DNA from 3 places in the Lysinibacillus sp. GJ-1 genome. Region 3 is predicted to be linked to each of the others. Evidence: a T-box and tRNA genes for the amino acid it is inferred to sense, from the RefSeq annotation. Region 3 holds a T-box; the other regions hold tRNA genes.
What was found. A T-box is a leader RNA that pairs with one kind of tRNA and senses whether it is charged. The one in region 3 lies ahead of argS (arginine--tRNA ligase), so its partner is inferred to be a tRNA-Arg.

Region 1 (3,289 bases), 1.1 Mb from region 3:
CATACTGAAACCAGCTACTTTTGCTTCTGCGATTGTCACGATACCATTACCATTTGTATCAACACTAGAAAGATCACCTTCATTTGTTGAAGAACTTGCTGATTTGGACTCGGACTCCTTATTTCCGGTTAGTCCAAGAGATTCGTTTACTTCATCTGGATTCACATTTTCAAATGAATCTGTAATGACATTTCCGTTTATTGTATAGGTATACTGATAGCTTGAAGGAATCTGCGTTTCCGTATTCGGATATGTGATAATTGCTTCAAAATTAGTAGCTCCACCTGCTTTACGGATTGCGTCTTCCATATAAGCCTGATCACCATGTCGGTTGAGGGTACTATTTTGCGAGGTTATATTATAAGCATTCGATACCCCTCCGAGAGAATCTGCAATTACATGTCCTTCATCTAGAAACGTACTTTCGACGCCAGGCACTTTTGCTTCATCAGAATAGTATCTGCCATTAGTTAATACAGGTTCCTTACTATCATCTTGTAGAATGATTTCGTCAGCAAGGACACGTACTAGTTGCCCGTATTCATTAGTAAATGCCCAGTATTCACGGTCTCCGTAACCAATGTCAACGACGACGTTAGGTTCACGATATCCAGACAAATTACCACCATCAACTTCAATTATTTTGTATTCTGAAAACAATTCATTATTTGATTGGGTTGGTGTTTCCTCTACTACAGGTTCATCAACAACCGTAGTGATAATTTCTTCTTTTTTGTTATTTTCATCTGTATTAACTGTGGATACTTCTTGTGAATCTGTTTCTCCATCTGTAATGGATACATCTTCTACGTTCGTACAACCAACCATAAAGATGACCGTTAAAAGTAAGGCTAAATAGTTTGTTTTCTTTTTCATTTTAGGTCTCCCTATAATTACTTTAATGACATTTAATTGTATTTTATCACATAATGTTATTCTGTTTTTCTTTTTCTCCATACAATTCACCATATAAATCACGTACAAATTAACATACTCTACAATAATTATTTCCATCAGTGTGATTTAGGGTGCGTTTCCATATGTGAAAAATTAAATAAAGTGTAATACCCTGATTTAACAAAAAAAACGCACAGTGATTTCATATGCCAAACACTGTGCGTTTTGACTAGATATTTACTTGTTTGCACCTCTGAAGTAAACCCGTTAAGTTAGATTAACTCTGTTTTTTTGTTGCCTCTCAAGGTTTTGTTTAGCAACAATCTTTAAGAAAACAGTCTAATTAAAATACCACATCGAACTCATAACCTGTGCCTAGAGGTTCTATTGAAGTTAATTTACGACACTTTGGTAATATTCAATCCACTTTTCCATTTCCCGCTCCACGGCTCGATTTTGCCACTCAAACCAAATGCCTGAACATTCACTACAATGACTGTCTACTCCAATATTTTTATGCAAATCTCTACGTGTAAATAAGGTCTTTTTACGTCAACTATAGCAGTAAATTTCTTTATCTTCATAAAACGCTATAACAATCAGCCCCTTCATTTTACACATTTTCATTTCCAATTTACATATATTCCATTCTGAATTACAAAGTATTTCATTAAGAACGATGGATGGCATTCAAGAATAGTGTTTAATGAGGACTTCGGCTAATTGAATCCGAATAGTTACACTTAACCTTTTAACGGCTTAGTGTAATAACAGTTAAGAAGCGACTTCATAATACTTTTTCTTGTGTAGAAAATGTGTAGAAACTTTTCATTTTCTATCCTTTTCTAACGTATTCTCAAAAAAAGGAAAAGCGCCTCAAACCTTTGATATTAAAGGATTTGAAGCGCTTTTCAGTTGGTTCAAACTTATTCTATCTGAACCTTGATACGTCCCAGGAGGGATTCGAACCCCCGACCGACGGCTTAGAAAGTAGTTGCTCTATCCTGCTGAGCTACTGAGACATGGTGTGTGTGTTCCTAAAAACCTCTTAGGAAAGACAATATTTATTATATGTCCTTTATTACATAATGTCAACATGAATTTTACTATGGAGGCAAGGTTTGCCTTGAAAATATTATATACCTATTTATTGTATGATGCTATAGCTTTCTTTATGTTATTTCACTGCATTACATTGTCTTATTTTTTGTTAAAATAATAAGCAAAAATGGAGGTATGTGTATGTTTGAAAAGTCGGTGGTTGTGGTGACTGGTGGTGCGCAAGGAATTGGAGAAGGGATTGTGCGTGCATATGCACAGCGTGGTGCCAAGGTTGTAATTGCAGATGTGAATGTAGAGCTGGGGCATCAATTAGCGCAAGAGTGTAATGAACAAGGGTATTCGGCATTGTTTGTGGAGGCGGATGTGTCAAAAGAACAAGATATTGTTGCGTTAATGCAGCAAACGGTCCAACATTTTGGGACGATTACGATTTTAATTAATAATGCGGGTAAGTTTGAGCATGTGTCACCTTATGATATTACGGTTGCACAGTGGCATAATCTTTTACAAACGAATTTAACGAGTGTTTTATTCTGTTCTAGAGAAGCGGCTAAAATCATGCGGACAAATGAGCTTGGAGGTTCGATTGTTTCTTTCTACACGGGCTTTTATGTCTGAGCCTTATAGTGAAGCGTATGCCGCTTCCAAGGGCGGTATTGTAGCGTTAACGCATGCATTAGCCCGCTCTTTCGGTCCAGATAACATTACGGTCAATTGTATATCACCTGGTTGGATTGAAACCGGTGATTATGAACAGCTACGTGCTAGCGATCATGAACAACATCTAGTAGGGCGTGTTGGTGTGCCGGAAGATATTGCACAAGCATGTCTGTACTTAACAAATCCTGCGAATCGATTTGTCACAGGGATTAATATTACGGTCGATGGAGGCATGACAAAGAAAATGATCTATGAGGAATAATGGACGCATCTGGATTCTTGCACATTCAAGGATCGTGTAGAGTATTCTACACTAGAATGAATTTTTTAAGGGAGTGAATGTGCATTGTTTCCATATTCAAACAGCTATTCCCGGAATTCTTTAAGCGTCATCTATACGGCTCCATCCAACCAGTATACAGCGCCTATTCGGCACTTTTTACAGCCGCAACAGGATCATCGCAGATGCATTAGTAAAGCAGAGGCTGATTTTATGGCGATGAATCGACTGTTGTGGATGGAGCATGTTAATTGGACGAGGATGACCATTATAAGTATTGTCTTTAATTTGCCGGATTTACCATTTGTGCAAGCACGTCTTTTACGCAATGCGACGGATTTAGGTAATTGTCTGCGCCCCTTTTACGGCGATCAAATAGCAGATCGCTAT
Region 2 (3,289 bases), 1.6 Mb from region 3:
CGAAATTGCACGCCTACGTGTGGAATATCAAGATGTGACGTTAAAAGAACTTGGTGAAATGGTATCAAGTGGAACGGTTAGTAAATCAGGAGTCAATCATCGATTGCGTAAAATAGACGAAATAGCAGATGCATTAAGAAGAGGTGAAAAGATAGGCGGTTAAGTTTTCATGCGTATTCGATATGAAAGCAAGCACAATCGCTTATTGTTCTTCTGCTGTTAAGTGAGGTAATATAATACTAATAGATGAACGGTAGTGAAGGGGAGTATTGCGAATGACTGAAAAAACAGTCCAGGTAAAATTAAAATTAGGACTTCAAGCTAGACAAGCAGCGTTGTTTGTACAGGAAGCAAATCGTTTCAGCGCTGATATTTTTCTTGAGAAAGACGATAAAAAAGTAAATGCCAAATCCATTATGGGTGTAATGAGCTTAGCCATTGCAAAAGGCACGAAGGTTGTTTTAAGCAGTGAAGGTAGCGATGCAGAGCAAGCGGTTTCATCCTTAGCTGCGCTTATTGAAAAGGAAGACTAATCAAAAACCTCTAAGTCACAAGAGCTTAGAGGTTTTTGATATGGCCGTTGGGCGGACACATATGAAAGTTGCGACTCGCGCTAGTGAGCGGATGTTTTATGTCTTACGTGAGAGCCTAGCACCCATTAAAAAAACCGCTAAGCCATTTGAGCTTAGCGGTTTTTCTAATTAGCGTTCGTTACGTACAAAAATATGGTCGATTAAGCCGTATTCTTTCGCACGTTCAGCTGTCATGAAGTTATCACGGTCTGTATCTCTTGAGATGACTTCTAATGGCTGACCTGTACGTTCAGATAAAATACCATTTAATTTTTCACGAAGGAATAAAATGCGTTTTGCCGCAATTTCAATTTCAGTCGCTTGACCTTGTGCACCACCAAGTGGTTGGTGAATCATTACTTCTGCATTCGGTAATGCATAACGTTTACCAGGTTCACCAGCAGCAAGTAGGAAAGCACCCATAGATGCAGCCATACCAATACAAATTGTTTGTACTTTTGGCTTGATGAATTGCATTGTATCGTAGATTGCCATACCAGCTGTAATCGAACCACCTGGTGAGTTAATGTAAAGAGAAATATCTTTATCTGGATCTTCTGCTTCTAAGAATAGAAGCTGTGCAACGATTGAGTTTGCAACGTTGTCATCAATCGCACTACCTAATAGGATAATACGGTCTTTTAGTAGTCGTGAATAAATGTCATAAGCACGTTCACCACGACTTGTTTGTTCAATAACTGTAGGAATTAAATTCATGTTAAATCCTCCTTAAAAAACTAAATTCGAATACTTTTACTGAAATCATCCATTATATTTCAGTTGTAACCTTATCATACACATTATAGTCAGGGAAGGTCAAATATTAACGCTGATATTAAGAAATAAAATATATAACAAAAATAAAAATTTATAGTTGAAAAATGGGCAAGACGTTTGTATAATGGAAAGGTCGTAAGTTAAAGTACAGTACACTATTTTGCAGGTATGCTTCTGAAATGAGGATTATCTACATGATGCTTTACCGTAAAGCCTTAGAGTGAGTACTTTTTTTATGTTCAATTGCCCTCGTGGTGTAATGGATAACACGTAAGATTCCGGTTCTTGCACTGGGGGTTCGATTCCCTCCGAGGGCGCCATTTTACTGATTATTTGATATACTTTTATAGCTCGTTCTCCTATAAGTAGTTTAGCAGCCTGCTTAGGGGAGAAAGAGAGGAATAGGGGGGAATATTGTCCCGTAGGCATTATTCCCAGATTTATTCCTTTCTAAACCTTCAAAAAGCAACAACTCCAAAAATTTTTTTTAGTGAACATACCGAACGTGAGGCTAGCATGCTAGCCCAAAAGAAGAATCCTATCTGAGGGGATTCTTTTTTTGTGCTCAAAAATATCTAAAATCTGTATAAAAACGATCTTAAAATTGCATAAGTATACATTTTGTGACAAGTATCTTGTTTTTATTACATAATTTTTCTTCATTATGCTTAGTAAAATTCATTTTTATGAAAAAATAATCACTTTTATACGAAATCGTATTGTATATCAACTCTATTGACACTATAATTGACCTAATAGTCTAACATTTCCGAATTGAGAAAAATGAAGTGGTCGGAAAATGATTAAATGTTTAGGGGGAAAAACTATGAAAAAACGTTTTTGGACGTTATTGATGATCGTGGCGGCATTTACGCTTGTGCTAGCGGGCTGCGGTGCTAAAGAAGACACATCTACTGGTGATGCACCGGCTGATGGTGGCGCGAAGGACAAGGTGTATAAGGTAGGAACAGAGGCTACATTTGCACCGTTCGAGTCAATTGACGATAAAGGCAATATTGTAGGATTAGATGTCGATATTTTGCAAGCGATTGCTGATGAAATGGGCTTTAAAGTAGAATGGGAAAACATTGGCTGGGAGCCAGTATTCCAAACAATTAAAAATGGTGAAACACATATCGGTGCATCTGGTATTACGATCAATGAAGAACGTAAAGCATCATTTGATTTTACAGAACCATATTATGAATCTCAATTATTAATCGTTGTAAAAGAAGATTCTGATATTAAGTCATTAGCTGATTTAAAAGATAAAAAGATTTCAGTACAAATTAATGCAACGGGTCATATGGCAGCAAAAAAATTACAAGGCGATGCAAGTACAAACATCATGGCATTTGAAAACCAACCAGTTGCTATTCAAGAAATGTTAAACGGTAACGTAGATGCAACAATTGGTGACAATGCAGTTATTTACGAATATATCAAGGCAAATCCAAATGCAAAACTTAAAGTAATTGAAGATGATGCATTTGAAAAAGAATACTATGGCTTTATGGTGAAAAAAGGCAATACGGAGTTATTAAAACTATTAAATGAAGGTCTACAAAAAATTAAAGACAATGGTAAATTAGCAGAAATTACTGGTCAGGACTTTAAGTAATAAACGATGCCGTTAGCCGAATCATGCTAGCGGCTCATTTGATTTACTAGGGGATTTAATAGTAGAGAATTTGAATGGGAAAGTAGGGGTTCTGATGGACATCTTTGATTTACAATGGGACATAGTTTGGAACTACCGTGATATGTTTATACGTGGTATAGGTATAACAATCATTTTAACACTCAGCGGTTATTTTGGTGGTATTATTTTAGGCTTACTATTAGGTTTAGGAAAACTATCGCAAAATAAGTTAATTTACTGGCCATCTAAACTATATGTGGATTTATTCCGTGGAACACCAATGCTTGTGCAAATTTTA
Region 3 (3,289 bases):
ATTTCATAGTTTTCATACTAACCCTGAATATTTAAGAGATGCACAAATAAATAATGAAGAAATCAATTTTTGGGACTTCGGTATGGAACTGACACGCCCAGCTAGAGCGCTAAAGCTGTGGTTCACGTTGCAAGTTCTGGGGTCGGATAAGATGGAGGAATTTATTAATCATGGTATACGTCTAGCAGAATATGCAGAAAGTGAAGTATTAAAGTACAAGGATTGGAACATTATAACGAAAGCGAACTTGGCAATCGTCAATTTTCGATTTTCACCACCGCATTTTGACGATGAAATCATAAATAAAGTGAATACAGAAATTTCGAGAAAAATGGTTAGTAGTGCTTATGCCGGTGTCTTTACGACAATTTTAAACGGCCAAGTAGTTTTAAGAATTTGTACGATTAATCCTGAAACAACCGATATGGAAATAAAGAAGACGATTGCACTTTTGGATAAGTACGCAAGAGCCATTTCTGTCAAAATGCTTTCCGATGTCAATAAAAGCAAGGAGCTACAGACTGTCAAAAATTGAAGATGCTGTCTATTTGTTTTCGTATCATTTAGATGAAAGGTATTTATTTAATATAAAAAGAACATGTTTTGAAAATCAAAATATGTTCTTTTCTTATGGCCAAACGCATATAAACACCTTATTAGCTGTAGGTATTATACTTGTAAAAGTAGGTGTATTATTTTAATAATCAAACAAATAATGTTAACATAGAAAGATGTATATAATTGGTAATATTTACTTTGGTATAATCTAGGTGTAAAACGGTTACAAGCGAAAGAATACTTTCATTATAGGAGGATGAACAATGGAGACAAAAGAACAAATATTACACTTGTTATTGCAAAAGGGCTTTAAGTTTAGATTTTATGAAGATCAAAATTTACTTTTCTATACAAAAGAGATTACGGAACCTGTATTTGTTAAATGGTTTGCTGAAGAACACTGTCATTTGCCTGACTGTGATTTAACGCATGTGTCGATTTCCCTTGAAATTACGGATAATCTCGAACGTGCGCAATATACTTTCTTTAATGGAATTGATAAACAATATATTTTTAAAGACTTACTAGAGTTTAGAGAAGTATTGGAAAAGCTACCTAATTTAATTGAATTACGCTAATGGATAATTTTTTAATGAAAGAGTGAGCTTAATGTCAGAAGGAAAAATGCTTTCTGTCTTTACTAGAAACAGTTTGACATTGTCCATCGTTTTCTACTTAAACCAACTCAACGTTGACTTGAAGGATATAATCATGTAAAATATTCCAAAATTAATTAATAATTATACATTCTGTGAAAAAGATAGTAATTCATTTTGAGCTGCTAAGCGAGTTAGGGATGGTGTGAGCCTAATGCAGATCGTTTGAATGAAACGCACTTTGGAGAAGTTTCCCGAAATACTAGTAGGGAATACCGGGGCGTCACCCCGTTATCAATTGAAAGTGGTCATAATAATGGCAACTAGAGTGGTACCACGGGAATGCAATGCTCTCGTCTCTTATTTGAGACGGGGGCTTTTTTATTTGTAGAGGAGGGAATGGATATGATAACAGAAATTGCGAAAAGTTTAGCGATCGCATTACATCATCAAGTAACAGTAGAGGACATTAAAACATTACTTGAAAAACCTAAAAATAGAGCAATGGGTGATTTTGCCTTGCCATGTTTTAAACTGTCTAAACAGCTAAGTAAATCTCCACAAACCATTGCAGTTGAAATTCAAAAAAATGTAACGTGTGAATTAATTCAATCCGTCAAGCTAGTTGGCGGATATGTCAATTTATTTTTAAATCAACCTCACATCACGCAACAAATATTAAGTAAAATGATGATAGAGCAAAAATTATATGGAACAAGTCCGATAAGTAAAGGCAATGTTGTATTCGACTTTTCTTCCCCTAATATCGCCAAGCCTTTCTCAATGGGCCATTTACGTTCAACTGTTATAGGGAATGCGCTTGCCAATTTAGCAGAGAAAAATGGTTATAAGGCTATTCGTATCAATCATTTAGGCGATTGGGGTACTCAGTTTGGAAAGTTAATTGTCGCTTATCATCTATGGGGAAACCAACAAGCAATTGAAGCAGCACCAATTAAAGAATTATTGAAAATTTATGTAAAATTTCATGAAGAAGCACAACAAGATGCAACGTTAATTGTACAAGCGCGAGCGGCATTTAAAGCGTTAGAAGATCAAGATGAAGAGGCGCTTGCTCTTTGGCAATGGTTTAGAGAGGTATCATTAGAAGAATTCAAGGGACTATATCAGCTGTTAGGTATTCAATTTGATCGTTACGAAGGAGAAGCGTTCTATAATGATAAAATGGCAACGGTTGTAAGAGAATTACAAGCAAAAGAACTACTAACACTATCAGAAGGTGCATATGTGGTTGAACTTGAGGATATGCCTCCTTGTATCATCAAGAAAACAGACGGAGCTACACTGTATGCTACGCGTGATTTAGCAGCCGCCTTTTATCGACAGCAACAGTATAATCCTGAAAAAATTTATTATGTCGTGGGCAATGAACAAACATTACATTTCCAACAGTTATTTCACGTTATTGAAAAAATGGGTTACGCTTGGGCACAAGATTTATGTCATGTGGCTTTTGGAATGATGCTTCAAGAGGGAAAAAAGATGTCAACGCGAAAAGGGAAAATGGTTCTTCTACATGATGTATTGACAGAAGCGATTGAGACTGCAAAACAAAGTATTCAACTGAAAAATCCACATTTACAAAATAAAGAAGAAGTAGCGAGGCAGGTTGGTGTAGGTGCCGTTATTTTCAATGACTTAAAAAATAATCGCATCCATGATATTGAATTTTCTATAACCGACATGATGCAGTTTGAAGGGGAAACGGGCCCATATATCCAATATACGCATGCACGCATTCACTCCATTTTAGACAAAGCAGATGGTCCACTTGAGGAAGTGTCTTTCCAACCGTTAGGACAACAGGCTTGGCAGGTCTTGTTGTTACTTGAACAATTTCCTCGCGTAATTGCGAACGCGTATGAGCAAGTTGATCCTTCCATCATAGCTAAATATGCTTTACAATTAGCTCGTGCGTTTAATAAATACTATGCAACGAATAAAATTCTAGCAAAAGATCGCTTACAAGGTTGCCGTTTAACATTATGTCATTGTGTAGCTATGATTCTAAACGAAGCATTAGCTTTATTAGGAATCGAAGCACCGAAAAATATGTGATGATACTTCTCTAAGTTTATTGTGCCAAAAGCACAAATAAAGCAGGATGCATATAA

Region 1: it encodes a tRNA-Arg, which carries the amino acid that the T-box ahead of argS (arginine--tRNA ligase) is inferred to sense. The anticodon was not compared.
Region 2: it encodes a tRNA-Arg, which carries the amino acid that the T-box ahead of argS (arginine--tRNA ligase) is inferred to sense. The anticodon was not compared.

Annotation. Positions count from the first base shown of each region.
Region 1 covers NZ_CP088912.1:3,435,157-3,438,445, forward strand. The annotation lists gene LO754_RS17000 (DNA/RNA non-specific endonuclease) at 1-876, opposite strand, end outside; tRNA gene LO754_RS17005 (tRNA-Arg) at 1,846-1,919, opposite strand; partial or broken gene LO754_RS17010 (SDR family NAD(P)-dependent oxidoreductase) at 2,140-2,881, shown strand; gene LO754_RS17015 (hypothetical protein) at 2,966-3,289, shown strand, end outside.
Region 2 covers NZ_CP088912.1:3,868,102-3,871,390, reverse strand. The annotation lists gene whiA (DNA-binding protein WhiA) at 1-163, shown strand, start outside; gene LO754_RS19170 (HPr family phosphocarrier protein) at 276-533, shown strand; gene clpP (ATP-dependent Clp endopeptidase proteolytic subunit ClpP) at 702-1,289, opposite strand; tRNA gene LO754_RS19160 (tRNA-Arg) at 1,595-1,669, shown strand; gene LO754_RS19155 (basic amino acid ABC transporter substrate-binding protein) at 2,176-2,970, shown strand; gene LO754_RS19150 (amino acid ABC transporter permease) at 3,065-3,289, shown strand, end outside.
Region 3 covers NZ_CP088912.1:2,306,911-2,310,199, reverse strand. The annotation lists gene LO754_RS10985 (pyridoxal phosphate-dependent decarboxylase family protein) at 1-535, shown strand, start outside; gene LO754_RS10980 (hypothetical protein) at 822-1,136, shown strand; T-box leader at 1,301-1,518, shown strand; gene argS (arginine--tRNA ligase) at 1,554-3,233, shown strand.